DNA from 3 places in the Microbulbifer epialgicus genome. Region 2 is predicted to be linked to each of the others. Evidence: predicted binding sites of a transcription regulator. Region 2 holds the regulator's gene; each other region holds the start of a gene.
What was found. The regulator sigma-54, encoded in region 2, starts transcription at its own class of promoters, with help from an activator protein. The targets are predictions, from matches to a motif close to TGGCACANNNNTTGCNNT.

Region 1 (9,963 bases), on a different contig from region 2:
TCTCTAGGTTCCTGTATTTGCTGATTCATTAGAAAGCGGCAAGTAAATTTGGAATACACAGCGGCCCGGCCGGCTGTCGCATTTAATCAGACCCCGGTGTTGATTGATGATGTGCTGGGAAATAGAGAGCCCCAGCCCAGAGCCCTCAGCACGCCCGGAAATCATCGGGAAAAAAATTCGCTCACGGATATCCTCCGGTATGCCCGGGCCGTTATCCTCAATTTCAACCCGACATACCAGTGCGCAATGGCACCGCCCTATAGTGAATCGGCGCTGTACGCGGGTACGTAAAATAATTTCACCGTTGTCGAGACCAATACTCTCATCAATGGCCTGCATCGCATTGCGGGCAATATTTAGCAGGGCCTGTATTAACTGTTCGCTATCCGCCGACACATCCGGTATCGAGGGATCGTAATCCCGACGGATTCTCAACTTGCCCTCACACTCGACATCCACAAGTTGAGCCACCCGTTCCAGCATTTCGTGTACATTGGTTGTGGCCAATTGCGCCGGCTGACGGGGGCCCAATAAACGATCCACCAAGTTGCGCAGGCGGTCGACCTCTTCAATGATGATCTGGGTGTATTCCTCCAGGGAGGCATCCGGCAGCTCCCGTTGCAGTAACTGTGCAGCACCGCGAATCCCTCCCAAGGGATTTTTGACCTCGTGGGCCATACCGCGCACCAGATTGCGCGTGGTTTCCTGAGTACTGAGCAGGGCATCCTCGCGGGCAATACGCAGCAGACGATCCATCGGCTGTACTTCCACCAACAACACACCAAGTTCCGGCACAGGGCTCACGGAGTAGTCCACTGTACGGGTCTCCAGGTTGTGCAGGCGCCAGTGGGCACGGCGCACCGTATATTTCTGACCGTTGATTAAGGCTTCACGCAAGGCCTGCTGGGCGGGTACGGACTCGCGCACCACATCTTCCAGCGGCAGGCCGCTGACCCGTGAACGGGAGGCGGCAAGCAAGTCCTCAGCGGCGTTGTTCAAGTAACTAAGCGACAACTTGTCATCTAGCACCAATACGGCGGAAGTTAGACTGTCTAACAGTTGGCGCAACTGGCGGTCATTGAGCATTCAGTAATTTCCAATTCTGTCCGATGGCCATGGCGGCAATGCCCTCCCGGCGCAACAATCCCTTGCATTGAGTCACTGCAAAAAGCAAACCAAAATGGCGCACAGCCCGGTAGGAGAACACTGAATTCGCCATAACAGGGTCTTTGCAGCGGTTGATTAAGGGAGAATTGTTTACATCGCCAAGCTCCTCAAGCACGAGGAACTATGGCGGAATATCCAGGCTGAAGAGTGCACCATATCGGTGCACAGGTCAAAATGTAGCCACTTTCAGAATGAGCGGCTATCGGCACAATTGACAGCAGATCAAACCCGATAGGATTAAGCTGTGGATCGGACTAGGGTGTATTAAAGTGAAACGCTAGACACTTATGGTGCGAGTGGGTTCGAGTTATCCAACATAGCGACGCTGGGACGGTGCACAAAAACAGTAATGACCTGGGATTTTGCCAAAACCTTCCCGCTGGCATCAGTGAGTATCGCCTGTAGGCTGTGGCTACCACGTTCCAGTGCTGAGATATCCAACCCGGTGCTGTCGGAACTGCCGCGCCAGGGCTGGCCATCCACTATCGCATAAAAGCTGGCCCCTTCCGGGTACTGTGGCTGTACATTCACTTGTAGCGCAATAAAACGCTGTCCCGGCGGGATAGTCGCACCATCCTGGGGACTCACAATCCGGATAGATACCGATCCGGAGTAACTTTCTTTCTCACTAGCACCTGTATCTTCGTTCTTCGGGGAAAGTTTGCGGGTGGGCAGCGGCCGAGGCACGACAATGGGCTGCACATTGATCGGGCCCAGTTCGACCTCCTCCGTTCGCCCGTTAGGCGGCGGCGTATCACTGAAGGTCACCTTGCCATCCGGGCTGACAATTTTATAGATGGCGCCAGACCCTTCGATTCCATTAGACCCAGCTGCCGCCAGCCCGGCAAATAGCACCAAAGGTGCGCTCAACAACAGTGCTTTCAGCAGTTTTGGAGGTGTCATAACGTTATCGACCGCAACGGGCGGACGCTCCTTCTCGATGTCCTTATAGGGCTCCAGCAGACCAGGGCGCGAAAGCCGATCCAGTTAGGGGCGGCAAAAACGACCATCTCATTCACAGTGTACTCCCAATAAAAAAGCCCGCACCAGGACTGTGCGGGCTTTTTGCGAAAGGATCGACGGCATCACACTGATGCCGTTTGCCATTAAACGGAGTAGTACATATCGAACTCGACCGGGTGAGTGGTCATGTTCAGGCGCTCTACTTCTTCGCGCTTCAACTCAATGTAGGCGTCGATTGCGTCATCGGTAAATACGCCGCCTTCGGTCAGGAAGGCGCGATCCTTATCCAGTGCCTCCAGTGCACCCTCCAGGCTCTCAGCGACTGTTGGGTACTCGGCCAGCTCTTCAGGCGGCAGATCGTACAGGTCTTTGTCCGCGGCGTCGCCAGGGTGGATTTTGTTCTTAATGCCATCGAGGCCGGCCATCAGCAGTGCGGCGAATGCCAAGTAAGGGTTGGCCGTCGGATCCGGGAAGCGGGTCTCGATACGCTTGCCCTTTGGCGAAGTCACATAAGGAATGCGAATCGAAGCAGAGCGGTTACGTGCAGAGTAAGCAAGGATGACCGGTGCTTCAAAACCAGGTACCAAACGCTTGTAAGAGTTGGTGGATGCATTACAGATAGCATTCAGGGCGCGCGCATGCTTCACAATACCGCCTATGTAATACAGGGCGGCCTCAGACAGCCCGGCATAAGCATCGCCAGCAAACTGGTTTATGCCATCCTTGGTGAAGGATTGGTGTACATGCATACCGGAACCGTTGTCTCCAACCAACGGCTTGGGCATAAAGGTCGCAGTCTTGCCATAGGCATGTGCAACATTGTGCACAGCGTATTTGAGGATCTGCACCTCATCGGCCTTCCTGGTCAGAGTGTTGGCGGCGACGCCAATCTCACACTGGCCAGCTGTACCCACTTCATGGTGGTGCACTTCTACACGCAGGCCCATCTGCTCCATAGCGGAACACATGGCAGCGCGCACATCATGCAGGGAATCAACCGGGGGCACCGGGAAGTAACCTCCCTTCACACCGGGGCGGTGGCCAATATTTCCCTCGCTGAAGTTGTGGCCGGAAGACCAGGCCGCTTCCTCGGAGTTAATCTTGTAGAAGGCGCCGCCCATTTCGGCACCCCAAGTGATGTCATCGAAGACAAAGAATTCGGGCTCAGGACCAAATAGCGCAGTGTCACCGAGGCCAGTGGACTTAAGGTATTCCTCGGCACGCATAGCGATGGAACGCGGATCGCGCTCGTAACCCTGACCGGTGATTGGATCCACGATGTTACAGCGAATAATAACGGTGCTCTCGTCCGTGAACGGATCGAGGAATGCAGTCTCGTCGTCCGGCATCAGGATCATGTCGGATTCATTGATGCCCTTCCAACCGGCGATGGAGGACCCGTCAAACATCTTGCCCTCTTCGAAAAACTCGCCATCAATTTCCGATACCGGGATAGAAACGTGTTGCTCTTTACCCTTGGTATCTGTGAAACGCAAGTCCACCCACTTGGCCTCACTCTCATTAATCAAACCGAGCGTTTTCGCTGACATTGCAGTCCTCCTGGTCTTGAAAAGTTTTTGATCGCTATGCCTTGCTGCCGGCATTCACTCTTTATCTGGCGTGAAATAAAGCAAAGAGTGTGCCAATTTAGGGCAGCCACACCCCAGTGGCGGTTAGTGCCGACGCTAACCACAGAACAGGGCTGACTGAGGCAGGATAGATGTAATGTGGCCGAGCAGCCACAGAAAAATGCACCATTTTGGTACACATCATATGTCTCTCGCCCAAACAGAGTGCGCAACCAACTTGCCTCCGGCTAGTTTATAATGCCGCACCTTCTATCAACATGCGGTACCCCACGGACTCCCATGCACTTTGTCGTCAAATTTTTCCCTGAGATCACCATCAAGAGCAACCCGGTACGCAAGCGTATGTCGCGCCAGCTCAAGGACAACTTATTGCGCCTGTTGCGCCAATTGGACGACCGTATCCAAGTGCGCAAAGACTGGGAAAAGATCGATGTGATCGCCCCGGATGCAGTCTCCCACCTGGGTCCGCGTATCGAAGAGGTACTTTCGCACACTCCTGGCATTGCCAACTTCTCCCGCGTGCGCCAATTTCCCTTGGGCGATCTGCACGATATGTACGAAAAAACCCTGTCGGTATGGGGAGAAGCGCTGAAGGACAAAACATTTTGCGTGCGGGTTAAGCGCACTGGTAAACACGACTTCCAGTCTCTCGACGTGGAGCAATATGTGGGCGGCGGTCTCAACAAGAACACCGAAGCGGCCGGAGTGAAACTGAAAAACCCCGACATCACGGTGAAACTGGAAATCCGCCACGACAAACTCAACGTGATTGAGGAGCAGCATCCCGGCTTGGGCGGCTTCCCCCTGGGCACCCAGGATCCAGTACTATCGCTGGTTTCCGGTGGATTTGACTCCACTGTAGCCAGCTACCTGACCATGAAACGCGGTATTCGCACCCATTTCTTATTCTTTAACCTGGGCGGACGCCAGCACGAGCTAGGCGTTAAGGAAGTGGCTTACTATCTGTGGAATAAATATGGTGCCTCCCATCGAGTGCGCTTTGTCACCGTGCCGTTTGACGAGGTAGTGGCGGAAATCCTGGAGCGCGTCGACGACTCCCATATGGGTGTAATCTTGAAACGCATGATGCTGCGCGCCGCCAGTGTGATCTCCAAGGAATTGGAAGTGGATGCGGTAGTAACCGGCGAGGCCATCGCCCAGGTTTCCAGCCAGACCCTGAAAAACCTCGCTGTCATTGACAGTGTCACCGATACCCTGGTACTGCGCCCGCTGATCACCAGCGATAAAACCGACATTATTCGCACCTCCCGGGAGATAGGCACCGAGGAATTTGCTGCGAACATGCCTGAATACTGCGGTGTGATCTCAGTGAAACCCACTACCCGGGCGAAAATCGAGAAAGTGGAGTCCGAGGAAAACCGCTTCGACTTCACCGTGCTCGACCGCGCCATTGGCAATCGCGTGATACAAAACATTGACGAAGTAATCGAAGAGGTAGATGGAGAGGCGCCGGAAGTGGAGATCCGCGAGAGACCCGGCAACGCCGTGGTAATCGATATCCGCCACCCGGATGAAGAAGAAATAGATCCACTGGAGCTGGAAAACTGCGAAGTGGAAACCATCCCTTTTTACCGACTCAACAACAGCTTCGCTCAACTGGATCAGGAGCGCGAGTACCTGCTCTATTGCGCGCGCGGCGTCATGAGCCGTTTACACGCCTCCCACCTGCTGGACGAGGGCTTCCGCAATGTTGGGGTTTACCGGCCACAAAAAGGTGATCGGCAAGACTGAAACCGTGCCAGGCAAAGCCAGGTCTATCCGCCACAGGTAACCTGCAAACGCTCAGCCATAACCAATTGCAACCTTTCCTTTGGCGTAAAGCCCCGTAGCCAGCCTGCGGGTGCGCCGCTGCGGTCGATAAGCAGGGTAAAAGGTGTGGCCGGAATGGAACCCACTTTATCGAGCAGCTCACTGTTCACCTGGAAGGCGGGGAAATCCGGGCGCAACCTGTGGTATTCCGCCTGCAGAGCCCAGCGGGAGCCGTTAGTGCCCACCGCCAGCGGCTGAAACTGACCGGGGCACTGGGCCAGCAGTTGATTGATCGCCCTGACTTGGCGAAAACACCAAGAGCATTCAGGTTCAAAAAACACCATAAGTGCCGGCTGCCCCCGGTATAACATGAGACTGGTTCGCTCAGGACGAGTGAGACTTCTCAGCTCCAGGTCCAGGAGTGAAGACCCCTGCGCGATACTGGGAGAAGCCACTGCGAATAAGGTGAGTATCAATATTAACGGGGGAAGGCGACGCAAGATTATATACTCCAATCGAAGCCCAGATAGAACTCACGGCCGCGCAGCGGGCCGTAGATATAAGCTACATCATAAGCATCACCGGCATCCCAAAACAGAGGCGTTTCGGCATCATTTACCTGGGTGTAATCGGTAAGGTTATTGCCACCGACGTAAACAGTCAGGTTTTCACTCATATCGAAGGACACTTTCATATCCAGGGTCCAATAGCCTTCAGCGCTGAGGCTCTTCTGCTCTTCACCGGGCTGGTTGTAACCCTCATAGCCATAGTCATCCAAGTCCCGCTGCCCAATCCAACTGGCACTGGCGTACACCATCCAGGGGCCGCTGCCATAGTCCAAACTCAGTAATGCCCGCTGCTCGACGGGGGCTATAGCGTAGGATTCCTTGAATACCTGATCATAGGCGTAGGTTTCCAGGGTAACCCCGAGTTTCAGGGCCTCGGTCAATGTATAGCCGAGACTGATATCCCCAGCGGTGACGGTAGCCGTCTCCTCCATTTGCGTCAGCAGCGGAACACCGCTCTCGGTTTCGCCCAGTGCAGCCAAGTGCTCAACTTCCGTGTGCGCCAGTGACAAAGTGCTGCTCAGGCGCTCGCCTTCATAACTCAAGGCATAAGTGGCGGAGAGAGATTTTTCCAGCCTGTCGATATCGATGGCAAATCCATCACCGGCATCAAGAATGCCGTGGTCGGTCTCAAAGAAGGAGAGTGGTGCACGATAGCCACGACCGAAGGCCATGCGCGATGTCCATTGGTCATTGTGCAAGTAACGCATGTCGATCCGTGGAACAAGCAGGCGCTCTTCAATTTCAGTGCCCGGTTTCTGCTCAGCCACAAAGTCAGCGCGCACTGTATCCAGGCGTATGGCGGCAGATATCTCCAGTTTCGGCGATGCATGCCAAGTGTCTTGCAGGTAGAGGCCGCCTGTGCGGTAGTCGAAGCTGTCCTCCACGTAGTCAGTGCTCTCGGCACCCGCGACGGAATCGGAGCGCATTTCTTCATCGCGCAAATCCGCACCAAAGGTCAGCGTGTGAGCTTCATTCAAAATCAGGTTGTTGCGTAAATCGAAGTAAAAAAGGCTGTCGGTAGCGGCGTAGTCAAAACCCTCGTAGAAAGAATCCTGCTCGTGCTCACACCAGGCCAGTGTGAGCTGGGCATTGTAGTTTTCAGTAAATTCACGCAGCCAGTTGGCAGAGGCTTCGGTGCGTTCTGTATCGATCCACTCGGTGGTCTCCCAGGGCTTACCTATATATCTATTGCGCACATCATCATCTTCGAACAGCTGTTCAGATTCCACGCCATCGAATCCACTTAGTACAGAACCGATGGAATAACCTTGGGGGCCGCCGAAAATAGTGGAGTCAGTGTAAGCCAGGCGCAGCACCAGATTATCCCGCTCAGTGAAGTCGTGGGAAATACGGCCGACGTAACTGGTGTTTTCCTGCAAAGGGGCTTCGCTTACGCCATTGTCATCGTTGTCCGCTTGATGATGCCTGTCATCCTGGTAAACGAAGCTGGCGCGGGTGCGATCATCGTCGCTGACATGGCTGCCCATCATGCCGGTGAAGTAGCTGTCGTTGTCCTCCCAGGAAGAGTTAACATTAAAGCCGGTTTCCTGCGGCTCCTTTGAAATCACATTGATAGTGCCACCTATGGCTTCAGGAGCAAGCAGTGAAGCACCAGCGCCGCGCGCCACTTCGATTCGCTCCACGCCGGTGGTGGCGAGGGCATCTACCGCATAGTAGCCGGCCATCATGGTATGTAGGGGAATTCCGTCAGTGAGGATCGTTGAATGCTCACCGCGCATCCCGTTCAGCATAATCCGCTTTACGCCGCACATCGAACACTCATTCGAGACCCGCACACCGGGAGAGTTCTGAATAGCCTCAGTTAAATTAACCGCCTGCATGGACTTTATCAGTGCTTCATCGACCACCTCTGTTTTCTGGATGGCATCCAGCAAGGTGCCGGCTTCGTACAGACGCTGGCGCACACCCACAACCACCGTTTCTTCAATCACTCTATTCGAGGGGCCCTCGGCCAGAGACTCGGCCGCGAAAGCGGTTGGCAGGGCCGCGACAAAAATAGCTGATGACAGCAGGGCATGACGAAAAGAAGGCATGACAAGCTCCGAAATCCTATTTTCAATAATCTTAAGAAGTGAAAATGGTAATCATTGCTATTAACCTAAACAATTGCACAAAGTGGGTATGATCCTTCAGCTCATCCTAACTTTATGTTTTTAGAAGGCGGGGGGCCGAGGGGAATCGATTCGGCTTAACCTTCGTCAATCGCGCCACGGGCAGAAGGGTAATGCAGCATTTCGACAAGGTGGGCAGCGAGAGCCTTGAAGTGCAAACCATTATCCTCTATTGCTTGAACAACAGCTTCGCCGCTAAACTACTGGGTTCTCCAGATCCACCCTACTTGTACCAGGCGGTGATTTTTTACTCAAAATCACTCCCAATTGTCATGCAGCGCCCCTATAATCGCCGCCTTTGGCCGGTATGCCGCTGTAGAAACCCCACAGGCGCCCCGCCCCGAATTACCAAGATTTAACGCCCAGAGGCCCCCAGTGATAAACAATCTGCGCAATATTGCGATTATCGCCCATGTTGACCACGGCAAAACCACCCTGGTGGACAAGCTACTTTCCCAGTCCGGCACTCTCGACCGCCGCGACGAAGGCGCCGAGCGGGTCATGGACTCCAACGATCAGGAGCGTGAGCGCGGCATCACCATCCTGGCTAAGAACACCGCCATTCGCTGGAATGACTACCGCATCAATATTGTCGACACCCCTGGACACGCCGACTTCGGTGGTGAGGTGGAGCGCGTATTGTCCATGGTGGACAGCGTACTTTTGCTAGTGGACGCGGTAGACGGCCCCATGCCACAGACCCGCTTTGTGACCCAGAAGGCATTTGAGCAGGGTCTCAACCCCATAGTGGTTATCAACAAAATCGACCGCCCAGGTGCACGACCAGACTGGGTAATGGACCAGGTGTTTGACCTGTTCGACAGTCTCGGCGCCACCGACGAGCAACTGGACTTTCCAGTAATCTATGCCTCAGCCCTGAATGGCATCGCCGGTCTCGACGACACCGATATGGCCGATGATATGACCCCGCTGTTCCAGATGATTGTGGACAAGGTTGAGCCGCCCAAGGTAGACCCCAAAGGCGCTTTTCAGATGCAGATTTCCGCCCTGGATTACTCCAGCTATGTGGGCGTAATTGGCGTTGGCCGCATCACCCGCGGTACCCTGGCCCCCAACCAGCAAGTGGTAGTGTTAGACCGCGATGGTAACTCCCGCAAAGCCAAAGTACTGCAGGTGATGGGTTACCTGGGCCTGGAGCGCACTGAGGTTGAGCAAGCCAGCGCCGGCGACATAGTGTGTATCACCGGTGTGGGTGAGCTGAATATCTCCGATACCCTGTGCGACCCGGACACCCCGGAAGCCCTGCCCGCCCTGAGTGTGGACGAGCCCACCGTGAGCATGACCTTCCAGGTAAACGACTCCCCGTTTGCCGGCCAGGACGGCAAGTTCGTCACCTCGCGCAATATCAAAGAGCGCCTGGATCAGGAGCTAATCCACAACGTCGCCCTGCGCGTCGAGCAAGGTGACTCTCCCGACAAGTTCCGTGTATCCGGTCGTGGTGAATTGCACCTATCGGTACTGATCGAAACCATGCGCCGCGAAGGCTTCGAGCTGGGTGTATCCCGCCCGGAAGTGGTACAGAGAGAAGTCGACGGGGAGATCCACGAGCCCTACGAAGAAGTAGTGATCGATGTTGAAGAACAGCATCAGGGCCCGATTATGGAAGAGCTGGGTCTGCGCAAGGCTGAACTGACCAACATGGAGCCGGATGGCAAGGGTCGCGTGCGGCTGACCTTTATTGTGCCCTCTCGCGGCATGATTGGTTTCCGCAACCAATTCCTGACCCTGACCAGCGGCTCCGGGATTATGACC
Region 2 (9,963 bases):
TAACGACCTTTACATCCAAGTCGCCAAAGTTTGCTACACCACGTGCAAAAGTGGCTACAAGATCGCGGCGGAAGGTGCTGGTAAAACGGGAACGCTGGGTGGCGGTAGCCTGCTTGGCGTAGCGCCCCATCACACCACGTGCAATAAAATCAAAATCTACAACCGGGTTTAGGACACCCTCTACAGCACTGTAGTATCTCTGGGGATCAGAGTTTGCATATTGCGCATTTGTGCGAATCACACCCAGCAATTTTTGGGAAACCCCTTCAATCATGGTATAGGGATTTTGCTCAGCATGCGCCGCAGGAATCACAGCAGACACCAGTGCTGCGCAAAGTACAAGCCGTAGCCATCGGGAAAAGCCCAACCGACTAATCCAAAATAATGATGTGTTCACAAATAATCTCCAATTAGCAAATCATTCCTTGGACGCACATAGCGTAAATAAGTGCCATGACGATGCTGCAGTCCGCTTCTCCCGTATGAAAGAAAAGGAGGGTTGCCGATCGTCCAATGAGTGACAGAGCTGACAGCAGCGGCGGCAGACTATACCATGGCCGCGCCCGGAGTTGTGGCGGTGTACGAGCGTGTCATTTTACGCCTCTTGGCCAGTGGCTGAACTTTTCAGAGCCAGCGATCCGCTCATAATATAGATTAGCACGACAACAGCGCACACCAAGCCAACAGCAGGGAGCAGACCTCATCAGCTGCACACACTGAGACACAGCCGATGTGAAGCTGGCTATTACTGACACCTTTACGAAATAGAAGCGATCAACCAGAGGTACTCGATGACCCAGGATCTGATATTACATGCAGGACGGCGCACAGTTCGCATGGAAACGGAAGCCGTTGCCAAGCTGGAAGAAAGAGTCAATGGCGAATTCCAACGCGCCTGCGAAATGATCTTGCAATGCCGCGGCCGAACTATCGTCACCGGTATGGGGAAGTCTGGACATATTGGCCGCAAGATAGCTGCCACCCTGGCCAGTACCGGTACTCCGAGTTTTTTCGTGCACCCCGGTGAGGCCAGCCATGGAGACCTGGGAATGATTACCCGCGACGATTTGGTAATCGCCATTTCCAATTCAGGTTCTTCTGCAGAGGTCCTTACCTTGCTCCCCCTACTGAAGCGGCTGAGCATCCCAATGATTAGCATGACAGGTAAGACAGATTCTCCTCTGGCCCAGGCAGCGGATGCCAACCTGGATATTTCAGTTCAAACCGAGGCTTGTCCCCTAAACCTGGCCCCAACTTCCTCAACAACCGTCACCCTGGTGATGGGTGATGCCTTGGCAGTGGCACTATTGGAGGCCAGAGGATTTACGGCGGAGGACTTTGCCTTCTCCCACCCTGGCGGCGCCCTGGGGCGACGACTGTTGTTGAAAGTAGAGGATGTCATGCATGCAGGAGATGAACTTCCCCAAGTTCAAATGGATACTCTGCTATCCAAAGCCCTGCTGGAAATGACCAGCAAAGGCTTCGGCATGACGACTATTGTCGACTCAAAGGGGGAATTACTCGGTGTATTTACCGATGGTGACTTACGTCGAGTGATAGACCAGAAATTGGAGCTGGATAAAGCCACCATGAACCAGGTTATGAGCCGCAGACCCAAGACGGTTTCTGCCGAAACCCTGGCTGCAGAAGCGCTTCGAATCATGGAGGATTATAAAATTACTGCTCTGGTGGTAGAGGACGAAGCACACTTCCCCATCGGCGTTCTACATATGCACGATATACTCCGCGCAGGAGTAATCTGAGATAATTTAATAATTACCGAGCGGATTAGTACCGCCCACCAACAATATGTAAGGATTACCCTGGTGATTTCCGAAGAAGAATTAAATAGTGCGCTGATGAAAGTTCGTTGGCTGGTACTAGATGTAGATGGTGTGCTCACCGATGGCAAACTGTATTTCGATAATAGCGGAAATGAGCTAAAAACTTTCAATACGCTGGATGGACACGGTATCAAAATGCTGCAAAATTCTGGCGTTCAAGTAGCCATCATCACTGGCCGGCGCAGCAATGTAGTCGAGCGTCGGGCACACGACCTCGGAGTCAACAAACTGATCCAGGGCCGGGAAGATAAGTTTGCCGCCCTGCAGGAGCTTTTGACTGATGAGCCCTGCCGCCTGGAGGACATCGCCTACATAGGCGATGACTACCCAGATCTTCTGGTGATGACTCGTATAGGCTGCCCTATCGCCCCACCTAACGCCGCCGCCCCTGTGAGGGATCGCGCCCTTTGGATTACCAATACCCGCGGCGGGGAAGGCGCTGTAAGGGAAGTCTGTGATCGCATCATGCAAATTCAAGGCACTTTTGACGCTGCACTTGCTCCCTACATCGGAGAGCAGTAATGCGCACATGGTTACCGCTCTTATTGGTAGTAACACTAATCAGCGCAGGCCTTTGGTTTTCTGAGAGCCCGCCTGAGGAATTGCTGGGCATTCGACCGACCCCCCAACAGCATGACCAAGCTGCTGACTTGATCATTCGCGGTGCCAAGACACGCCATTTCAATGAAGATGGAAATCTGGCCTATCGAGTGGATGCGGAACAAATCACTTATTACCAGTTCAAGCTTCGGGACAGGGCCGAGCTGACAGAACCTCGCATGCTCTTTTATCAAGATGACCAACCCAAATGGCGCACAGAATCCAGGCAAGGGGTGGCATACAACCGCGGGGAGCGCCTTGTTTTAAGTGGCGATGTAGAAATTGATGAACTCCCCACTCCGGGAGGCATCAAACTACAAACGTCCAGTATTACCATACTGCCGGATAAGGAATTCGCCGAAACGGACAAAGTTGTTACTATTAGCTCCGGCCCTAACCGCACTATCGGGAAGGGTATGCGTGTGTACCTGAATGAAGATCGGGTGGAAATCCTATCCGATGTAAAGAGTAACTATGACCCTGACTAAATTATTTCACTTTGTAGTAAGGACTTTCGCTCTCACTACTTTGCTGACCCTAACCTCGGTAGCAAATGCACTACCTGAAGACCGCCAACAGCGTATTAATATCAGCTCTGACGCTATGAATGCCGGTTTAAGCAGCAACCTGGTCGTTTACAACCATAACGTAGTAATAACCCAGGGATCCCTGAAAATAGAAGCCGATCGGGTTGAAGTTTACTTCACGCCTGACAAAGAGATCAGTCGTGTCATAGCCTTAGGAAAACCTGCACGTTTTCAACAAAAAATACTGGAAGGGGAAAATCCAATTAAAGCCCATGCCCAGAAAATTGAATATGCAGTCAGCTCTGAACAACTCCAGCTTACCGGCAAGGCCTACGTAGACCGGGATGGCAATACTTTAACTGCTGAAAGAATTGACTACGATCTGACCACGGAGCAAATGAGCGCCGAGGGACAAGCGGGTAAACGGATAGAAATGATCTGGCAGCCGGAGAAGAAAGAAGGCAGCCAATAAGCCCAAGGGCACTCAAGTAGCACTCAACAACAGATAAAATTCGTACCTGTGGGCACTGCTTGTTCCCGCGGCATGACTAGATTTCGGTACACTCTATGCCAACGCTCAAGGCGTTACACCTAGCCAAGCAATACAAAAAGAGAAAAGTCGTCCAGGATGTATCTGTCTGCGTCTCCAGCGGCCAAGTAGTCGGCCTTTTGGGGCCCAACGGCGCGGGCAAAACCACCTGCTTTTACATGATTGCCGGCTTGGTACAAGCGGATGCCGGCCAAGTACTCATCGACGATGAGGATATCACGCACCTCTCAATGCACGGCCGCGCCCGCAAGGGAATTGGCTACCTCCCCCAAGAGGCCTCAGTATTTCGCCGCCTCTCGGTTCGGGACAACATCCTTGCCATTCTTGAGACCCGCAAAGACCTCACTCGCGCAGAGCGCCAACAACAGGCCCAAGAGTTACTCCAGGAATTTAACATTACCCACATTGAAAACAGCCTCGGTATGGCCCTTTCCGGGGGAGAGCGCCGCAGAGTTGAGATCGCAAGGGCCCTAGCCACCAACCCTAACTTTGTATTATTGGACGAGCCTTTCGCAGGTGTGGACCCAATCTCGGTCAACGACATCAAGGAAATTATTCGCCATCTGCGAGATCGCGGTATTGGTGTTCTCATTACCGACCACAATGTACGAGAAACCCTGGATATCTGTGAGACCGCCTACATCGTTAGTGAAGGACATATCATTGCAGCTGGCACACCAGATGCGGTGCTCGCCAACCAACAAGTTCGCGAAGTGTATTTGGGACATGAATTTACCATTTAGGGACAGGCCAATTCATTTGTCACCATTTACGCCAGTCCACAGCCATATCTGTCATAAATATTGAGGACATACACTAACTTGTTCCAATCTGACCGGCACGTTTATTGCTTGTAATACTCAAGGGGGCAGGGTAGTCTGCGCCATCTCAGGTTATTTAGATAAACCCCCTGTGGTATCAGTCTGCAGCACCTCAATATGAAGCAGTCTCTTCAGCTCAAGCTCGGCACCCAGCTGACCATGACCCCCCAGCTGCAACAGGCCATACGCCTGTTACAGCTGTCGACATTGGATTTGCAGCAAGAGATTCAATCCGCCCTTGATGGCAACCCTATGCTGGAAGCCGAAGCTGACGAAGCAGCACCTACAGCAAATGCCACAGAACCCCAAACTCAGCCCGAATCTATAGCCGAACCAGTCAATGCTTCCGAAGAGGCAATAGAGGAGCGGGAACTCGCAGAAGATGACTGGAACCAAAGCATCCCCGAAGAACTCCCCGTAGATTCCCGTTGGGATGATGTCTATACCAGTCACAGTGGAGGCACAGAGGGCGAGGAGGCCGGCTTTGAACGTCATTCCACGACTGACAGCCTACAGGATCATCTACGTTGGCAACTCAACTTGACCTCTCTATCCGATCTGGACAAATCAATCGGGGAGAGTCTGATCGACGGAATAGAGCCCAACGGCTTATTGAGCACTTCCATAGAGGAGATCTCCAGCTCCCTTCTGGTTGAGGAGGAAGAAGTTGTTGCAGTTTTGCGGGCCATCCAACAGTTTGAGCCTGCTGGCTGCGGCGCTCGCGACTTACAAGAGTGCCTGCTCCTGCAGTTACAGCAACTCCCCACTGAAACCCCCTGGATAAAACAAGCGCAAAATATTATCGAGCGCCACCTTGATCTGCTCGGCAAACGGGATTTCCGTCAGCTGAGCAGGCGCACCCGCCTGAATGAGGCCCAACTCGGCGAGGTTATTCGCCTGATCCAATCCTTGAACCCAAATCCAGGCGAAGGCTTTACAGAACAGGAGGCGGCCTATGTGATTCCGGACGTTATTGTATCCCGCAGGGGGTTAGGCTGGCAGGTAGATTTGAACCCGGAAATCACCCCCAAAATTCGGATCAACAGTCACTATGCCTCAATGGTCAAACGGGCAGATAATTCCAGGGACAATAACTTCCTCAGAGACCACCTACAGGAAGCGCGCTGGTTTTTGAAAAGCCTGCAGAGCCGCCACGATACGCTGCTCAAGGTAGCCAACTGTATCGTTGAGAAGCAACAGGGTTTTTTTGCGGAGGGCCCTGAGGCCATGCGTCCAATGGTGCTGGCGAACGTGGCTGAGGCCATAGGTATGCATGAATCCACCATTTCCAGGGTGACTACGCAAAAGTTCATGCTCACACCTCGCGGAGTCTTCGAGCTGAAATACTTCTTCTCAAGTCATGTGAGTACAGATTCCGGTGAGGACGCATCCTCGACCGCCATTCGCGCACTGATCCGCAAACTGATCGACACCGAGGCACCACGCAAACCCCTCTCCGATAACAAAATTACCCAGGAACTGGACAAGCAGGGTATCAAGGTGGCACGCCGTACTGTGGCGAAATACCGGGAATCGATGGGTATCCCCTCCTCCAGTGAGCGGAAGCGGTTAGTTTGAGCGCTGGCGCCTCTTTGTGACCGAGATAAAACCATAAGTCACAAACTGTCTGACGTCCCCAACCACCTATCTACAACCGAACTCCAAACTTTGAGTGTATCCTTCCATTCTGGCCTACTTCCTAGTAGGGTTGCGACCCAAAAGGGAAGCGCGCCGGTATGTGATGCACTCGATAAGGAGAAATCCATGCAGATCAACATTAGTGGCCACCACGTCGACGTTACCTCACCAATGCGCAATTACTGCGAAAACAAGCTGGAAAAACTCTCCCGGCACTATGACAACATTACCAACGCCCAGGTCATCCTGTCTGTTGAGAAATTGATTCAAAAGGCCGAAGCCCGAGTACATATTAACGGCCACGATCTCTGTGCCGGCTCGGAAGACAAGGATATGTACGCGGCCATTGATGCACTTACCGACAAGCTGGACCGCCAACTGAAAAAGCACAAAGAGAAGTTGCAGAACCACCGCTGAACTATGACACTGGAAGCTTTACTCTCTCCCCGCCTCAGCCTTTGCCACTTGGCGGGGAGCAGCAAAAAAAAATTACTGCTCAATATTGCCCAGGCTATTGCCGAACAATATCCGCAACACGACTCTGATACCATTTTCAACCAGCTGATCGCCCGCGAGCGCTTGGGGTCAACCGGGATTGGAGAGGGTGTCGCCATACCCCATTGTCGACTGCCCGGTTGTGAGCACCCTATTGGTGTAATCTGTACTATTGAGCCCGCCGTAGACTTCGATGCGATTGATCGCCAGCCAGTCGATTTACTATTTGCCTTGCTGGTCCCCGAGGATGCGGAGCAGCAGCACTTAGAAACTTTGGCCGAAATCGCCGCATTGTTTTCGGACGGCTTGGTAAGGGATAAATTGAGGCAGGCTAAGACCAGTGACGAACTCTATGCACTGGCCATAGACAGTGCCGCAGCAGCCTGAACCTTACCGAGGGCTTTACCGCGAACAAGACAGGAATAGATTTTAAATCTGGCGGCAATCCCTTTGCTGCCAGTATTATCGAAGCAAATATTCCAATAAATAGTGGTGTAAAGGCCTGATAAAGGGGATCCCCATGCGCTTGGTCATCATCAGCGGCCGCTCCGGCTCCGGTAAAAGCTCCGCCCTGCAACTATTGGAGGATGAGGGATTTAACTGTATCGACAACCTGCCTACCAGCCTGCTTCCCGAGTTGGTAAAACGGGTGAAAGAGCAACCCCCAGAAGAAAATACCCGCTTGGCATTGGGTGTAGACGCACGCAACCTGTGGCAGGACATCAAACAGGCCCCCCGGGTAATCGAATCTCTACGTGCCAGCGGCGTGCAGTGTGATGTGATTTTCCTTGATGCGCGCGAACCCGTACTGGTTCAGCGCTTTAGCGAAACTCGGCGCAAGCATCCCCTTAGCAATAATTGCACTCACCTACTCGAAGCCCTGAATCAGGAAAAAGAGCTACTCACTCCCATCTCCGCCATGGCGGATATAGTGATTGACACGAGCAACCTCAGCTTGCACGAACTTCGGGGCTTGGTAAAAAGCCGCGTAGTTGGCGAGCATTCCGAGGGTATGGCAATTCTGTTCCAGTCTTTCGGTTTCAAATATGGTGTCCCCGTAGACGCAGACCTGGTGTTTGACCTGCGCTGCCTGCCAAACCCTTACTGGGAGCCAACTCTAAGAAAGAAGACCGGCCTTGATCCGGAGGTTGCTGAATTTCTGCAGGCTCACCCTGAAACCGACAAAATGAAAGTGGATATCGCCAGCTTCCTTGAAAATTGGCTGCCCGCTTACCAGAAAAGCAATCGCAGCTATACCTGTATTTCTATTGGCTGCACCGGGGGGCGCCATCGCTCTGTCTATATGGTGGAAAAGCTGGCCAGTACTTTTTCAAAGCAATTCGACAATGTTCAAGTCCGCCACCGCGAGCAACAGAAATAGAACTCGATCAACAAAAAGACCTCCATGCAAAAACAGCGCCTGACTATTATCAACAAACTCGGCCTTCACGCTCGCGCTGCCAGCAAGTTTGCGCAAACTTCTGCACGTTTTACCTCTGATATTAAGGTGCGTTGCGAAGGTAAGTCAGTTGATGGCAAAAGTGTGATGGCACTAATGCTACTGGCCGCTGGCAAGGGTACTGAACTCGAGTTAGAGATAGAGGGGCGTGACGAGGACGATGCGCTGGGGGCAATCTCCAATCTGGTGTCAGACCGCTTCGGCGAAGCCGAGTAGTTTGCGAAGATAAACACCCCTGGATAGAGACCTGGCATAAGCATAAAATCGCCGCAGCTTCCCGGCGGCCATCGCCTCACCAATCACCACTAAGCAGTAAGGATTAGTCGTGTCCAGCCCACCCCAAGCCGAAATCAAGTTCCGCACCCAAAACCAGCTTAGTGAGCTGTTCGCCGCACTCGATAGTGGTACCGGGCAGGAAGTCCGGCGCATGCTCAAAACCCTCACCCCCCAGAGCATTGCGCAACTGCTGGAAAGCTCCCCTCCCCGAATTCGCCAGGTTCTATGGAATCTTATTGACCGGGATGTTGAAGGTGAAGTACTGCAGGAACTGACTGACGAGGTGCGCAGCCAGATCCTCGACACCATGGATACCGAGGAGATGGTGGAGATCATGGAGGGGCTCGATGCGGACGATATCGCCGATATCCTCCAGCAGCTCCCCGAGCGCGTCGTCTCAGAAGTCCTCTCTGCCATGACCGAAACCGACCGGCTTCGAGTGGAGAGTGTTCTCGCTTATGACGAGAACACCGCCGGCGGACTGATGGACACCAATACTATCTCGGTGCGTCCCAACCTGAGCCTTGACGTGGTTCTCCGTTACCTACGCCGCCATGAACAATTGCCGGAGTCCACAGATAGCCTCTTCGTGGTCAACCGTAAAGGACAATATATCGGGCTACTCCCCCTTTCCAAACTACTTACGACGGACCCGGCAGTCACCGTTCGCGAGGTCGTAAATACCGATGTGGAGCCCATCCCCGCCGATATGCGCGATACAGAAGTCGCCCGGCTATTCGAGAAGTACGATTGGATTACAGCGCCAGTGGTGGATGAGGACAACCGCCTGCTGGGGCGTATCACAATTGATGATATCGTAGACGTAATTCGAGAGGGCGCCGATCACTCGCTAATGAGCCTGGCCGGTCTCGACGAAGAGGAGGATACCTTTGCCCCGGTGCGTAGAACCGCTCGCAGACGAGCCCTGTGGCTAGGTATTAACCTACTCACCGCCCTGCTCGCTTCCTGGGTCATCAGTCTATTTCAGAATACTCTGGACAAGGTTGTGGCACTGGCCGTGCTAATGCCCATCGTTGCTAGTATGGGGGGAGTCGCAGGTAGCCAAACTCTTACCGTCGTCATCCGCGGCATGGCCCTCGGCCAGATTGGTAAAAGTAACCTGAGCTGGTTACTCTCCCGCGAGCTGGCTTCTGCCGCCTTAAATGCCCTACTCTGGGCCCTGGTAATGGGTGTAATCGCAGCCCTTTGGTTTAGCGATGTCACCATCGCCATTATTATTGTCGCAGCAATGGTCATAAACTTGATCACAGCAGCTCTTGCCGGTGCAATATTACCAGTTGCCCTGCGAGCTATGCGCATAGATCCCGCCCTGGCAGGAGGAGTAGCGCTCACAACAGTAACCGATGTTGTGGGGTTCATGTCATTCCTCGGCCTCGCCACCTGGCACTTTGGCTGAATCGAGAATTTAGCCTGGCGGTACAGCCGCAGGCACGAACAAAAACGGGGCTGCCCCAGCTAAATATATGGAATTCAAGATGTACGAGTACGACGACGAACCGCCAAAGAGCAAGACCCAGGTCAAAAAAGAGATGCACGAACTGCAAGAGCTGGGAAAGCGAGTTGCCGAGCTGTCCAAAGCCCAACTCGCCGAAGTGCCCCTGGATGAGGACCTGCGAGAAGCCATCGATACCTTCGGCCGCATCAAGTCCAATGAGGCCCGCCGCCGCCAAATGCAATATATCGGCAAGCTGATGCGCAACTCTGACCACGAGGCAATCGAAGCGGTCCTGCT
Region 3 (9,963 bases), on a different contig from region 2:
TTTCCCAAACTCCCCCTGGAAGTTCTCACCCGCGCCCTGGATAAAAACGCGCAGACAGGGGCCCTTGCCGTGGTGGAGAAGCAACATATTGTCGAGTGTAATGAATCTGCCGGCGATCGCGGTGTGGAGCCCGGCCTCAGTATTGCCACCGCCTGCGCACTGAGCGCTGACCTTCAACTCCTGGAACGGGATTCGGAGCGGGAGCAACAGCAACTGGAACAGCTGGCACAGTGGGGCTACAGCTTTACTCCGGTAGTCTCCCCGGAGACAGCGAGCAGTATTGACAATGGCGATAGCCGCCCAGCTTGCCTGAACCTGGAATTAAGCGGCTGCCTAAAGGCCAATGGCGGTCTCAGGCCACTTTTGGAGCAACTCCAGGAAGAACTGAAGCTGATGGGTATTGGCAGTATTATGGGGCTAGGACACAGCCCCAGTGCTGCCCGTATGCTCAGCCAGCTAGCAGAACATCGACAGTGGCTGGCTCGAACCCATTCAGCACCTAGCCCACAGCAGTGGAAACAGTGGATCAGCTTTTCCCCAAGCAAGCTGCTCGATTGTGACAACAAAACCATTGCCAAGCTCTACGCCTGCGGCATCAAGCGGGTGAGCCAATTACTGGCCATTCCCCTGTCTGAGGTGGGCTCCCGCTTTGGCCGTTCATTCGTAGATTATTTAGCGCGCCTTAATGGCAGCCGCCAGGACCCGATACCCAGCTATCAACCTCCCGCCCAGTTCGAGAGCGAGCTATTTTTCCCCAGCCCCCTGGATAATAGCGAGCAGCTGCTTTTCCCCATCGGCCGCCTGCTCAGGGAGCTTTGCCAACAGTTGCAGCGACGCCAACTTTATACCCAGCAACTGCACTGGCAGCTGGACTTTGGACAGAATCAAAGGAAAGCGTTCACTGTGGAAATTTCCCGCCCGCAGCTGGAACCCCAACGCCTGATCGCATTGACAAAACTGCAACTCGAAAGGCACTCCCTGCAACACCCCGCACAAGCGCTACGCCTGAGCTGCAAAAAGCTCCACCCCTTGGTGCAAGAGGAGATGGGTGAAGATCTTTTTGATGAGGGTAAGCGCGATGAATGCAGCCACCAGCTTCTGGATAAACTCAAGGCCCGCCTGGGACATCAAGCTCTCTCAGGTATTGCCCTAAAGGAAAGTTACCTTCCAGAGCAAGCCTGGCAGAGCGCCGACACTTTACTATTGAAAACCAACCCCAAAAAAAAGGGCCACCAGCTTACCCCGGTTAAAGCGGCACGCCCCAGCTGGTTACTCCCCCGCCCCAGCAAGCTACAGGGCCGCGGTCATAAGCTGTTTTATCAGGGTGAATTACAATTGCTGCAGGGTCCGGAGCGCATTGATGGCTACTGGTGGCAACACGGTCGCCACGGGCGGGATTACTACATCGCCAAAAGCGAAGACGGCTGCCTTTATTGGATTTTTCAGGATCTTACCTCCGAGGAGTGGTTTCTTCACGGAATATTTTCATAGGCGCTGTTGATTTCATTATTACTAAAATACTTGAGGAAGTCAGGATTTACACTTCCCTAAAAATCCCAAGGAGCCGACAGCCTTTTTATTTAATCAGAGAACCGCCAAGAGAATCAGCATGAGGTACGCAGAACTCTTTTGCCAAAGCAATTTTTCCTTTTTACAGGGTGCTTCCCATCCTCAGGAGTTAATCCGCACCGCTTACAACCTGGGCTACGCAGCACTGGCCATCACCGATGAGTGCTCCCTATCCGGAATCGTTCGCGCCTTTAAAGAATTGGAAAATATTAAACACTCTCAAGAGAACAAAGGGGCAGAAATTAGCTTCAAACTAATCTGCGGGAGTTTTTTTCGCCTGCAAGATGGTGGACATGTCGTTTTGCTCGCCCCCAACAAAAGCGCCTACAGTGAGCTCTGCCAGCTTATCTCCACCTCTCGACTAAGAGCAGAAAAAGGGCAGTATCAAACCTTTCAGAAAGACCTGTTAAAACTTTGCAAGCAAACTATAGCGATATGGCTTCCTGAAACTGATTCCGGAAGCATTCCCCAAAAAATTAAAACGCACTTTCACGGCCGGCTCTATATCGCACTTAACAATCATCTTGGTGTCGGCAGCAATCAGCAGGCGCAGAACCTTGTACAGCGCTCAAGGCAAGAAAAACTCCCCCTAATCGCTACCAATGCCGTCTTAATGCATTGCCGCAGCAGGAAGCCTCTGCAAGATGTACTTAATGCCAATTTCCATCACTCCGTTCTGGATCAACTCGGATATCGCTTACAACAAAATGCCGAACGCTACCTGCGCAATCTAAGGGATATTGAAGCCCTCTACCCAAAAGAAACTATCAATAATACCCTGGCTATTGCCGCAGAGTGCACTTTCAGCCTTAGTGAGCTGCGCTACCAATACCCCTCAGAAGTTATCCCCACTAACAAAACTGCCGGTGGTTATTTACGTGAACTTGTCCAGATTGGTAGAAAGTACCGCTGGCCGAAAGGGCCGGAAAAGCGCATCGACATTCTAATTGAAAAAGAACTCTCACTAATATCTGAGCTGGAGTATGAACACTACTTTCTTACTATTTACGATATTGTCCAGTTCGCTCGCAAACAACATATTCTCTACCAAGGGCGTGGCTCCGCTGCCAATTCTGTCGTTTGTTATTGTCTATTGATTACTGAAATTGACCCACACAAAATTGGTCTTTTATTTGAACGTTTTATTTCCCGTGAGCGCAACGAGCCACCGGATATTGATGTGGATTTCGAGCACGAGAGACGCGAAGAAGTCATTCAGTATATCTACCAAAAATACGGTAGGGACAGAGCCGGCCTCGCTGCCAGCAAAATCACCTACCGGTTTAAAAGCGCCTTGAGGGATATTGGCAAAGCACTGGGCATAGGTTCAGCTACCATTGAGCAACTCGTTGCCGAACGAGCCTGGTGGGACACCTTGGATGAATTTCCCAAGCAAATGCAAAAGGTCGGTATAGATCCAAACAGCTCCTCGGGTAAGAACTTACCCAAGCTATTGCAACAAATATACGGTTTTCCCCGACACCTCTCCCAGCACGTGGGCGGCTTCGTTATAACCGAACAACCGCTACACCAGTTGGTTCCCATAGAAAACGCCGCAATGGAAGACCGCACCCTGGTGCAATGGGATAAAGAGGATATTGAAGACCTAAAGCTGATGAAGGTGGATGTACTCGCGTTGGGTATGCTGACCGCCCTGCGCAAGTCCCTGAGTTACATCGCTCTCTATGGCCCAAAACTCCGCCTGCAGGATATTCCAACGGAAGATCCACGGGTATACGAGATGATGTGCCGCGCCGATACGGTCGGGGTTTTCCAAATCGAATCCCGCGCCCAAATGAGTATGCTGCCCAGGCTACAACCCCGCAGCTTCTACGAACTCACCATAGAAATCGCCATTGTGCGCCCAGGCCCTATCCAGGGCGGCATGGTGCACCCCTATCTGAAACGCAAGCAGGGGCTGGAGGCCGTAGGCTACCCCCATAAAAATTTACGCCCAGTACTGGAACGTACCCTTGGGGTGCCTATTTTCCAGGAACAGGTCATTCAGCTCTCTATGGTCGCTGCCGGTTTTAGTGGTGGTGAAGCGGATGAATTGCGCCGCGCCATGGCCAGCTGGGGCAAAAATGGCAATCTGTATACATTCAAAGAAAAGCTGGTAAAGGGTATGCAGGAAAATGGCTACAGAGCCGATTTCGCCGAGCAACTGTTTAACCAGATGAAAGGCTTCGGCTCTTACGGATTCCCCGAATCCCACTCCGCCAGCTTTGCCCTCTTGGCCTACTTCTCTGCCTGGATCAAATGCCACCATCCCGCTGCTTTTTATTGCGGCCTGCTTAACAGCCAGCCTATGGGATTTTATGCCCCGGCACAGCTGGTTTACGATGCGCAGCAGCATGGGGTGAAGATACTGCCTATTGATGTACGTTACAGCCACTGGGATCACCAGTTGGAGCTGCAAGAACAATCAATACCACGCAACAAGCCAAACGTTTTTCGCCCCTCCCTTCGCCTGGGCATGCGCCTAATCAAGGGATTAAAAGAAACAACCGCGAATACTGTTATTGAGCTTAGGAAAAAGCAAAAGCTGAGCTCGCTGACACAACTGAAATATTGCTCCGAACTAGATAATGAACAACTCACCTGTTTGGCCAGAGCCAACACCTTCCGAAATTTCACACAAAATCGATTTCAGGATGGCTGGCTAACTCTGGGAAATACACAAGGTGCTCGCCGGGGCCATTACCAGCCAAACAATACAATAAAAGATACCACCGATAGTGATTATGCCAGCACTGGGCTAAGTTTAAATGAACATCCGATTGCCCTATTGCGCCGAAAGAAGCACTTGCAGCATTGCATACGTGCAAAAGACCTTATTCACTGCAACAACGAACAACCTATTACGCTCATTGGCATGGTTACCTGCCGTCAGCGGCCAGGTAGTGCTGCGGGTATTATTTTTTTAACCCTAGAAGATGAGACGGGGAGCGCAAATATAATTATTCACAAGCAACAGCAGGAACTATATAAAGTAGAGGTTACGCGCGGAAATATTTTAATGGTGAGCGGAAAACTACAATTGACCAAAGACCCCAAAAATTTGAATTACAGAACCATTCATTTAATCGGCTATAGAATAAACTGCCTTAGCTATAAAGCCAGCCAGAAATCAAGAAACTTTTATTAAAAATCCCATTATAACTGGATTCCCAGGAGAATTGACACACTCTTACGTATCAAAAACTTCAGCGAGCTCCAATAATTTAACACCCTGCATTCAACACGTCGCACAGCTTTAGGTGCCGAAAAAGGTAGGACTAACGGGTAGATTACAAGGAAACAAGGCTCTCAAATTAAATCAGCATTCTATTCATGAAAAAAATAATTAAAACAGTTTTATCACAAAGATCTAATATTAAGAAAGCACAATGAAATTCATGATCACGCTATTTAGCGTGTTGGTGGTTTTTAAAGGAAAAGCAACATTCCTGAACATGGAGCGTTACAGTAGGCCTAGCGAAAGACATTTTCGCCGCTAGTCGCACCGCTAATTCAACTTTGTATAGCTCAATATCAAATTACTGCTACATCGATTTGAAGGTGGGTATGAACATATTGCCGCAATCAATGACAGCTTTATGGAAAAAATCGGGCAGAAAGACCACAGGAATTGGTTGGCATTTCAATGACAGCGCAGATGAACTCCAGTTAGGCCTGGAGATACCCATGATTTATGTGACAGACAATCGATTAGAAAGACCGGTCACAGACTGATTTATGTGTCGAGCATTCAGCCAGACTTACGTCTAAACTACGTCAGCTAAAAATTCGTTACCATGCTACTGGTGCCAACTATAACAAAGTTAAGTTCTTTTTTTTGTTACAGGGGCCGGACGGGGGAATTGCTGGCAAATTGCGTATTGATGCCGATCTTCTATGGCTGTACGAAGGCGAATACAGCGGTTTAGAACGTCCCTACAACTATGCTGGCAAAACGAACTACGATCAGGATTTGCTGTATTTAACCTTATCGGGTCATTGGATGACGGGACCGGCATTCACACTACAGCGGTTCACTCATAACAGCTGAATCGTAGTATCCGTGTAGCGATGTCGATGTTGCGACGGGAGAAAAATAGCGAAGTTGGTCGAACGCTGTTGTATTCCACTGACACCCAATTAGATGTCATGATACTAGTAAGGTATTACAAGGCAAGATTCCAGATTGAATTTCTTTTTCGAGATGCCATGCAGTATATCGGGCTGACGCACTCCCAGTCACCCCGAAAAGAAGCGATAGTTATGCACACCAACGCTTCGCTGACAGCTTTGAACTTGTTAAAAATTGAAGGCTGGCAGGAAAAACAGACTGACGATTCAACACATATATCTATTGCCAACTGGAAACGCCGGAAACTCGATCAACAATTGATGAGTAGGCTTTTTGACGAGTTAGGTTTGGATCTGAAATGCCAGAAAGTTTCATGAGTGTATGAGCGAGACACCAAATAAGGGGCCTATAGTTGCATGAAAGTAAAGTGTCTGAAGTATTGTAATGCAACAAAAATATTGCAATTAAAGAGGCCTCACACTCTGGGGTGCAAGACCTCTTAGAAAGAAAGGTGGGATAAAATCAACACGCTATAAGAATGCAACCCCACCAACTGCCACTTTATTAGTTAGTCTTACAGACATTAGTAGCGATACATCCAGATGCTGTAGCGCCATTATTAGTCCAAGAAAGCTGCCCACTAGCAAGAGTTGGCGTTAAAATATAAGTATCATCCTCTACAATTCCATCCTTTGCGTTGGGAGTAATAGTGATTACAGCTGTGGTTGCAGCTACAGCAACAGATTTAACATCAGGGTGTCCTGCCGCAGCTGTAGCTGCAGCATTAACACCACTCTCAGAGTTTGTACCGGTACCGCTGGCGCAATTCGCTAGATCGCCGCCAGCTTCCTGCACACACAATTCTACCGCAGTTTTCACTGCACCAGACATATTAATGATTTCGGTATAGCGGGCGCGCTTAGTGTAATCCTGGTAAGCAGGCAGCGCTACCGCCGCCAAAATACCGATAATCGCTACCACGATCATCAATTCAATAAGAGTAAAACCCTGTTGCTTTTTCATTGTAACCGTCTCCATACAGACTTTTAAATAAAGGTGAATCCCGTGAGGAAGTCCCGGAACAAGATACAAGGACTGTGCCAAGTTTGGCAAGCGGTAAGAAAAGTTAAGCATCGTCAGTGTGTGCTCTATCACTTCCCAATAGCGAGTAAATACTGACAAACAACTCACACTGACACCGGCAGGCAAGTTGTGACAAATTTCGTCAGCTTTTGTGCGCACATGCACCTACTAAGGCTTGGAATATTACTGGTAGGGATATTTGGCTCGCGCCCGGTAATTCGCTATATTTTACCTTTCTTTTTTGTACGCCTGAGTTTGCACGGGGCGGGCAATAGACAGGCCCATTCTCAATACTTGGCGCAAGGTAATAATTAGCGGCAGCGTAATCAATGACAACGTCCCCCCTTAGCGGCCTGGCCAAACGCCTGGTGGCAGATCAGGTTCTCGATGAAGCAACGGCAGCTTCTGCCATAAAAGCCGCGCGCAGAGAAAACCAGACCTTTGTCCAGCACGCTGTGGAGGCCAAACTGGTCAAAAGCCGCGAGCTGGCCAATATCGCCTCCCAGGCCTTTGGCAGCCCCTTATTTGATCTGGGTGGCTATAACTTCGACCTGATCCCCAAGGATATTGTCGATGAGAAATTAATCAGCAAGCACTTCGCACTGCCACTGTACAAACGTGGCAACCGACTGTTTGTGGCCGTGGCGGACCCCACCAATCTGGCCGGTCTGGATGAGATTAATTTTAATACCGGCTTGAGCACCGATGCGGTATTGGTTGAAGCAGATAAACTGGCCAAGGCCATCGAGAACTATCTTTCCGACAATGGAAATATGGGTGCCGGCCTGGAGGGGATGGATGATGAAGAACTGGACGGCCTGGATGTAGGAGGGGATGAGCAGGACCGAGGCGACGAAGATGAACCCGGTGGGGATGAGGCCCCGGTGGTGCGCTTTGTCAACAAAGTACTGCTCGATGCAATCCGCACAGGGGCGTCGGATATTCACTTCGAACCCTATGAAAAATCTTACCGAGTACGGTTTCGTACCGATGGCGTACTGCATGAAATTGCCAAACCGCCAATACAACTGGCAACACGCCTCTCCGCTCGCCTGAAGGTAATGTCCAAGATGGACATCTCGGAAAAACGTGTACCTCAGGACGGACGCATCAAAATGAAGCTGTCCAAAACCAAGGCAATCGACTTTAGGGTGAACAGCCTGCCTACACTCTGGGGGGAAAAAATCGTACTGCGGATTCTGGACCCCTCATCGGCAAAGCTTGGGATCGACGCGCTGGGTTATGAAGATGAGCAAAAGCAAATCTATATGGATGCCCTGGCCCAGCCCCAGGGAATGATTCTGGTTACCGGGCCTACCGGCTCGGGCAAAACCGTTTCACTCTACACGGGCCTCAATATCCTTAACACTCCCGAACGCAATATATCTACCGCGGAAGACCCCGTGGAAATCAACTTAGAGGGTATCAACCAGGTTAACGTACACCCCAAAGTAGGGCTTAACTTTGCCGAGGCACTGCGCTCTTTCCTGAGGCAAGACCCGGATATTGTGATGGTGGGGGAGATCCGGGATTTAGAGACTGCTGAAATTGCCATTAAGGCCGCGCAAACTGGCCACTTGGTGCTCTCCACACTACACACCAACTCAGCGCCGGAAACCCTGACACGCCTAATGAATATGGGGGTTCCCACATTCAATATCGCCACTTCGGTGAGTGTGATTATTGCGCAGCGCCTGGCGCGACGCCTGTGTAATGAGTGCAAGAAACCCGTAACATTACCTAGAGAGGTATTGCAGGCGGAAGGCTTCGCAACGGTAACCATTCCCCAAAGTGATTGGTCAATTTTTCAGCCCGTCGGCTGCGAGCATTGCTCCAATGGCTACAAAGGGCGAGTGGGTGTGTATGAAGTGGTTCGCATCACCGATGGCATCTCCAGAATTATAATGGAAGGCGGCAATTCGATTCAGATTGCCGACCAGGCTCGCGAAGAGGGCTTTAATAACTTGAGGGTATCCGCCCTGCGCAAAGTGGTAATGGGTGTTACCAGCCTGGAAGAGGCAAATAGGGTTACCAAGGATTAGCGCCTTACCGCCAACGATTGCCTATTTGCTATTCCAAGCATAATTGTGAAAGGCAAGGCATCTCGAGCGGCTTTAGAAATAAGAGATAAAAAGCGGGAAAAGCATTTATGGCCAACGCCACAGCGGTCGCATATATCTACAAAGGAGTAGATAGTAAAGGGGCCAAGGTCCAGGGGGAAATCAATGGTAGCAGCCCTGCACTGGTAAAAGCGCAACTGCGCAAACAGGGCATTATCGCCAACCGGGTACAGAAAAAGCCAAAACCCCTGTTTGGCAGTGGCAAAAAGAAAGTCAAACCCGCCGATATCGCCCTATTTACCCGGCAAATGGCCACCATGATGAAGGCCGGGGTTCCCTTGGTACAAAGCTTTGAAATCGTTGCCGACGGCCTGGATAACCAGGGGGTTAAGGAGCTTATTTTCAAGGTTAGAGATGACGTGGCTTCGGGTACTGCATTTGCAGATGCCTTGCGCAAACATCCGCTCTACTTTGATGATCTTTTTTGCAACCTGGTGGCCTCCGGTGAGCAGTCCGGTGCACTGGAAACCATGCTGGATAGGATTGCCACCTACAAAGAGAAAACGGAATCACTAAAAGCAAAAATCAAGAAGGCGATGACCTATCCCATTGCGGTTATCGTGGTGGCTATTGTAGTCACCTCGATTTTGCTGATCAAAGTAGTACCTCAATTTGCGGAGACCTTTTCCAGTTTTGGGGCAGACCTCCCCGCATTTACCCAACTGGTGGTGGGCATGTCGGAGTGGATGCAGGCCAATTGGTTCTTTGCACTGCTTGCCGTTGTTATTGGAGTTGGCGGTACGATTGAGGCTAAGAAGCGCAACAAGAAGGTGGCAGAGTTCTTTGATCGCCTGATACTAAAGTTACCCATATTGGGAATGATCACCTACAATTCCATTTCTGCGCGGTTTGCACGCACCCTATCCACCACCTTCGCTGCCGGTGTTCCACTGATTGATGCGCTCAAATCTGTGGCCGGTGCCACCGGCAATAGCCTGTACGAAGAAGCGACTCTTAAGATTCGAGACTCAGTAGCTACCGGTATCCCCCTCAATGCCGCATTGCGCTCCTCCGGCCTTTACCCAACCATGCTGGTGCAGATGGCGGCCATCGGTGAGGAATCCGGTGCTCTGGATGAGATGCTGGGAAAGGCCGCCGACTTTTACGAGGAGGCCGTCG

Region 1: a site for sigma-54 is predicted at 3,758-3,775, ahead of glnA (glutamate--ammonia ligase). Genes of this name have one in related genera too.
Region 3: a site for sigma-54 is predicted at 6,727-6,744, ahead of ACCI49_RS14220 (pilin). Genes of this name have one in related genera too.

The regions. Positions count from the first base shown of each region.
Region 1 covers NZ_JBGMEK010000003.1:1,518-11,480, reverse strand. The annotation lists gene glnL (nitrogen regulation protein NR(II)) at 4-1,086, opposite strand; gene ACCI49_RS02285 (hypothetical protein) at 1,076-1,219, opposite strand; gene ACCI49_RS02280 (DUF4124 domain-containing protein) at 1,453-2,070, opposite strand; gene glnA (glutamate--ammonia ligase) at 2,274-3,680, opposite strand; gene thiI (tRNA uracil 4-sulfurtransferase ThiI) at 3,999-5,471, shown strand; gene ACCI49_RS02265 (TlpA family protein disulfide reductase) at 5,495-5,989, opposite strand; gene ACCI49_RS02260 (TonB-dependent receptor plug domain-containing protein) at 5,992-8,112, opposite strand; gene ACCI49_RS02255 (hypothetical protein) at 8,304-8,549, shown strand; gene typA (translational GTPase TypA) at 8,566-9,963, shown strand, end outside.
Region 2 covers NZ_JBGMEK010000019.1:48,652-58,614, reverse strand. The annotation lists gene ACCI49_RS10610 (MlaC/ttg2D family ABC transporter substrate-binding protein) at 1-397, opposite strand, end outside; gene ACCI49_RS10605 (KpsF/GutQ family sugar-phosphate isomerase) at 792-1,763, shown strand; gene ACCI49_RS10600 (KdsC family phosphatase) at 1,860-2,366, shown strand; gene lptC (LPS export ABC transporter periplasmic protein LptC) at 2,366-2,932, shown strand; gene lptA (lipopolysaccharide transport periplasmic protein LptA) at 2,919-3,443, shown strand; gene lptB (LPS export ABC transporter ATP-binding protein) at 3,539-4,264, shown strand; gene ACCI49_RS10580 (RNA polymerase factor sigma-54) at 4,460-5,920, shown strand; gene hpf (ribosome hibernation-promoting factor, HPF/YfiA family) at 6,107-6,397, shown strand; gene ptsN (PTS IIA-like nitrogen regulatory protein PtsN) at 6,401-6,862, shown strand; gene rapZ (RNase adapter RapZ) at 6,996-7,856, shown strand; gene ACCI49_RS10560 (HPr family phosphocarrier protein) at 7,881-8,150, shown strand; gene mgtE (magnesium transporter) at 8,260-9,627, shown strand; gene yjgA (ribosome biogenesis factor YjgA) at 9,695-9,963, shown strand, end outside.
Region 3 covers NZ_JBGMEK010000032.1:11,217-21,179, forward strand. The annotation lists gene ACCI49_RS14205 (Y-family DNA polymerase) at 1-1,491, shown strand, start outside; gene ACCI49_RS14210 (error-prone DNA polymerase) at 1,610-4,717, shown strand; gene ACCI49_RS14215 (hypothetical protein) at 5,647-6,018, shown strand; gene ACCI49_RS14220 (pilin) at 6,206-6,664, opposite strand; gene pilB (type IV-A pilus assembly ATPase PilB) at 7,054-8,766, shown strand; gene ACCI49_RS14230 (type II secretion system F family protein) at 8,874-9,963, shown strand, end outside.